Regions from separate parts of the Streptomyces sp. cmx-18-6 genome, predicted to be linked through region 2. Evidence: riboswitches for the same ligand, from Rfam matches in the RefSeq annotation. Region 2 holds a riboswitch; the other holds the start of a gene.
The links. Region 2 has a riboswitch for S-adenosylmethionine ahead of ACLJPL_RS00620 (aminotransferase class V-fold PLP-dependent enzyme). Riboswitches for the same ligand answer to the same signal wherever they lie in the genome.
Positions count from the first base shown of each region.

Region 1: linked by a shared signal. The riboswitch ahead of thrC (threonine synthase) and the one ahead of ACLJPL_RS00620 (aminotransferase class V-fold PLP-dependent enzyme) in region 2 are both predicted to bind S-adenosylmethionine.

Region 1 covers NZ_JAEBEP010000002.1:302,990-305,373, forward strand. Annotated here, with positions in the region: gene ACLJPL_RS06335 (glucosyl-3-phosphoglycerate synthase) at 1-843, opposite strand, end outside; SAM riboswitch class I at 997-1,124, shown strand; gene thrC (threonine synthase) at 1,143-2,384, shown strand, end outside.
Region 2 covers NZ_JAEBEP010000001.1:137,477-139,860, reverse strand. Annotated here, with positions in the region: gene trpD (anthranilate phosphoribosyltransferase) at 1-571, shown strand, start outside; SAM riboswitch class IV at 658-775, shown strand; gene ACLJPL_RS00620 (aminotransferase class V-fold PLP-dependent enzyme) at 1,149-2,384, shown strand, end outside.

The sequences.
Region 1 (2,384 bases), on a different contig from region 2:
CTGCGTCAGCGCGGGCCGCACCAGATGGCCCCGGGAGAGCCGCAGCTGAGCCGTGCGGTAGATCGCCGCCGCCATCCGGCCCAGCGCCTGCCCGTCCTGGTGGCGGTGCTTGCGCACGCCGACGTCGACCTGGCCCAGCGCGTCCAGGCCCACCGTGTGCAGCGCGTCGACCAGGAGCCCGAGCTCCACCCCGTAACCGACCGGGAAGGGCAGCCGCTCCAGCAGCGAGCGCCGCACCGCGTACTCGCCGCCCAGCGGCTGCACGAAACCGGCCAGCTGCGGCCAGTGCAAGTTGAGCAGGGGGCGTGCCACCAGTTCGGTGACGCGACCGCCCTGACCTGCGCTGTCACCGAGCGGACGGTCGTACATCGCCTTGACGAACTGCACGGTCGGGTCGGTGAGCAGCGGCCCGACCGTCCCCGACACGAAGTCCGCCGAGAAGTCCTTCAGGTCGGCGTCCACGAAACACACGATCTCGCCGCTCGTCACCAGCAGCGACCGCCACAGCACCTCGCCCTTGCCGGGCAGCGCCGGAATCCGGGGCAGGATCGCGTCCCGGTGGACCACCCGCGCGCCCGCCGCGCGCGCGATCGCGGCGGTGGCGTCGGTGGAGCCGGAGTCGATCACGACGAGCTCGTCGACCAGCCGGACCTTCTCCATCAGCTCCCGCCGGACCGTCGCCACGATCGCGCCGACCGTGGCCTCCTCGTTCAGCGCGGGCAGCACGACGCTCACCGAGGTGCGGTGCGGTTCGGCGCTCCGGGCGGCCGTGAGCCGGTCCAGCGGGCGGTCGGCGGCCGACCAGGAACGCCTGGTCAGCCAGCGCTCCACCTCTTCGAGCACGGTCGGCACTCCTCGCATGTGATCCATCTCGCCGTTCGGACGACTATCTCAACAGTCCGGTCCTTCGGTTACAGTCTTGAACAACGCGGATGACCGTCGCATGTCGGGGTCCGTCCGCACACAAACGCCTGGATCGAAGATCCAGTGCCACAGAGCTCATCCAGAGGGACTGAGGGAACGGCCCGTTGAAGTCCCGGCAACCCTCCTACCGACCGCGAGGTCACGGTGGGGAAGGTGCCAATTCCGTCTTGCGGCGAAACGCGCTGCGAGGAAGATGAGGAGAAAGGGCCTCCGCCATCATGGCTGTTCAGACCATCGCAGGTAATGCCACCACCGCCCCCGTGGACCTCGGTCCCGCCGCGGCGCTTTCCTGCCGCGAGTGCGGCGAGCGTTTCGAGCTCGGCCCCCTGTTCGCCTGCGCGTCCTGTTTCGGGCCACTGGAAGTGGCGTACGACCTGCCCACCGGCTCCCCCGAAGAGCTGCGCGAGCGCATCGAGGCCGGCCCGGACAACATCTGGCGCTACGCCCCGCTGCTGCCGGTTCCGGCCGACGTCGCGGAGAAGCCCAACATCAACCCCGGTTTCACCAAGCTGGTCAAGGCCGACAACCTCGCCCGTGAGCTGGGCGTCACCGGCGGTCTGTACGTGAAGGACGACTCCGGCAACCCGACGCACTCCTTCAAGGACCGCGTCGTCGCGATCGCCGTCGAGGCCGCCCGCGCCTTCGGGTTCACCACCCTCTCCTGCTCCTCCACCGGCAACCTGGCCGGTGCGGTCGGGGCCGCCGCCGCCCGCGCCGGACTGCGCTCGTGCGTGTTCATCCCGCACGACCTGGAGCAGGGCAAGGTCGTCATGGCCGCGGTGTACGGCGGTGAGCTGGTCGGCATCGAGGGCAACTACGACGACGTCAACCGCTTCTGCTCCGAGCTCATCGGCGACCCGCTCGGCGAGGGCTGGGGCTTCGTCAACGTCAACCTCCGCCCGTACTACGGCGAGGGCTCCAAGACCCTGGCGTACGAGATCTGCGAGCAGCTCGGCTGGAAGCTGCCCGACCAGATCGTCATCCCGATCGCGTCCGGCTCCCAGCTGACGAAGATCGACAAGGGGTTCCAGGAGCTGATCAAGCTCGGCCTGGTCGAGGACAAGCCGTACAAGATCTTCGGCGCGCAGGCCGAGGGCTGCTCCCCGGTCTCCGCCGCCTTCAAGGCCGGCCACGACGTCGTACGCCCCCAGAAGCCGAACACCATCGCCAAGTCGCTGGCCATCGGCAACCCGGCGGACGGCCCGTACGTCCTCGACATCGCCCGCCGCACCGGCGGCGCGGTGGAGGACGTGAACGACGAGCAGGTCATCGACGCGATCAAGCTGCTGGCGCGCACCGAGGGCATCTTCGGCGAGACGGCGGGCGGCGTGACGGTCGGCGTGACGAAGAAGCTGATCGAGGCCGGCGTGATCGACCCGGCGCTCACCACCGTCGTCCTGAACACCGGTGACGGGCTGAAGACGCTCGACGCGGTCTCCGCGACCTCGCAGGCGAGCGCC
Region 2 (2,384 bases):
CGCCGTGAAGTTCCACCCCGCCCTGCGGTACGCCGCCAAGGCCCGCCGGGAACTCGGCGCGCAGACCACGTTCAACATCCTGGGCCCCCTCACCAACCCGGCCCAGGTCCGCGCCCAGGCGGTCGGGGTGGCCGACGCGCGGATGGCGCCCATCGTCGCGGGCGTGCTGGCCGGCCGGGGCAACTCGGCGCTGGTCTTCCGCGGCGACGACGGGCTCGACGAGCTGACCACCACCGCCACTTCGCGGGTCTGGGTGGTCCGCGAGGGAGAGGTGCGCGAGGAGCCCTTCGACCCGCGCGACGTCGGCCTGACGCTGGTGCCCGTGGAGGCGCTGCGCGGGGCCGACGCCTCGTACAACGCCGATGTCGCCCGCCGCCTCCTGGACGGGGAGGGCGGAGCCGTCCGTGAGGCGGTGCTGCTCAACTCGGCGGCGGCGCTGGTCGCGCTGGACCCGGGGCCCGGCACGCTGACGGAGCAGATCGCGGCGAAGATCACCGTGGCGGCCGAGGCGGTCGACTCCGGTGCGGCCAAGCGCGCGCTGGAGCGCTGGGTGGCGGCCAGCAACGACTGAGGGGCGCACGGGTGTGACACAGGGCGCAGTCCGGATGCCGGACTGCGCCCTTGCGCGTCCGCATACATATGGCAAAATGCTGCGCAGGTCATGAGTGACAGCGACTACGGCCCCGGCCCGCTGTCCGGCAACCCTCCGTCCGTGGCGGGGTGCCCCGGGTGAAGACCAGGCCGTAGGCAGCGAGGTCTGCGGCAAGCGCGGGCCCCTCGGCATCCAGCGGATGCCAGCCCCCGGGGTCCTGGTCCCTAGGGAGCCTCTTGTGAGCAAGCGAATGCGCTAGGGGGCGTCCGGCGGATCTTGACCGGGTCCGCGACGCCTGGCATGGCACCTCGCGGCGTTGCCGGAACGCCCGAATCGCTCCGCGATGAGGACGTTCCAGCGCCTTGCGACGCACCGCACCAGACGCCGCGGCCTATCCGGCCCTGATCCGCCGGACACCCCCTAGGGCTCGTCCCAGGGCTTCTTCCCGCCCTGAGCTGACCGCCCTTCTTCAGCGCACCCTCTTTTCCCTTCCTTCTCCGCGCCGCCGCGTATCCGCAGGCGCGTGGATTTCGCCTGCCTGTTACGGGAGTTCGCCATGTCCGTCTCCACCGCTGCCCTCGACTCGTCGGTTTGTTCCCCGCTGCCCGTTCTGGGCCAGGACGTCACCGTTCCGCTCGTCACCGGCGGTGAAGTCACCTACGCCGCACTCGACTACGCCGCCAGCGCCCCGGCCCTCCAGCGGGTCTGGGACGACGTCGCCGCCTACGCCCCGTACTACGGCAGCGTCCACCGCGGCGCCGGATACCTCTCGCAGCTCTCCACCGACCTCTTCGAGAACAGCCGCCGCACCGTCGCGGAGTTCCTCGGCTGCCGCGCGGAGGACCAGGTGGTCTTCACCCGCTCCACGACCGACTCCCTCAACCTGCTGGCCGCCGCGATCCCCGCGAACTGCCAGGTGTTCGTGTACGAGACCGAGCACCACGCCTCCCTGCTGCCCTGGCGCGACGCCCAGGTCACCTACCTCAACGCGCCCCGCACCCCGGGCCAGGCGGTGGAGACCCTGGAGCGCGCCCTCGCGGACCGCGACCCCTACGGCCCCGCCCTGGTCTGCGTGACCGGCGCGTCCAACGTCACCGGCGAGCTGTGGCCGGTCAGGGAACTGGCCGCCGCCGCCCACGCGCACGGCGCCCGGATCGTCCTGGACGCCGCCCAGCTCGCCCCGCACCACCCGGTCGACATCGCCGAACTGGACGTCGACTGGGTCGCGTTCTCCGGCCACAAGCTGTACGCGCCCTTCGGCTCCGGCGTCCTCGCGGGCCGCGCCGACTGGCTCCAGGCAGCCGAGCCGTACCTCGCCGGCGGCGGCGCGTCCCGCAAGGTCGCCCGGCGCGCGGACGGCGGCGTGGACGTCGACTGGCACACCACGGCCGCCCGCCACGAGGCCGGCTCGCCCAACGTGATCGGCGTCTACTCCATCGCCTCCGCCTGCAAGGCCCTGACCGAGGCGGGCTTCGACAATCTGGTCGCCCGGGAGCAGCAGCTCGTGACCCGGGTCCGTGAGGGGCTCGCGGAGGTCCCCGAGGTCCAGGTGCTCTCGCTCTTCGGAGACGACGCCCCCCGGGTCGGCGTCATCTCCTTCGTGGTGCGCGGCTGGAACAGCTCGCACTTCGCCGCCGCCCTCTCCGCCGAGTACGGCATCGGCGTCCGCGACGGCCTCTTCTGCGCCCACCCGCTGGTGCGCACCCTCCTGGGCAGCGAGCCGCAGGACCCGGGCGAGTGCGGTGCGCCGGAGGCCGAGCCGGGCGAGCGGTCCCTCAACGCGATCCGGGTC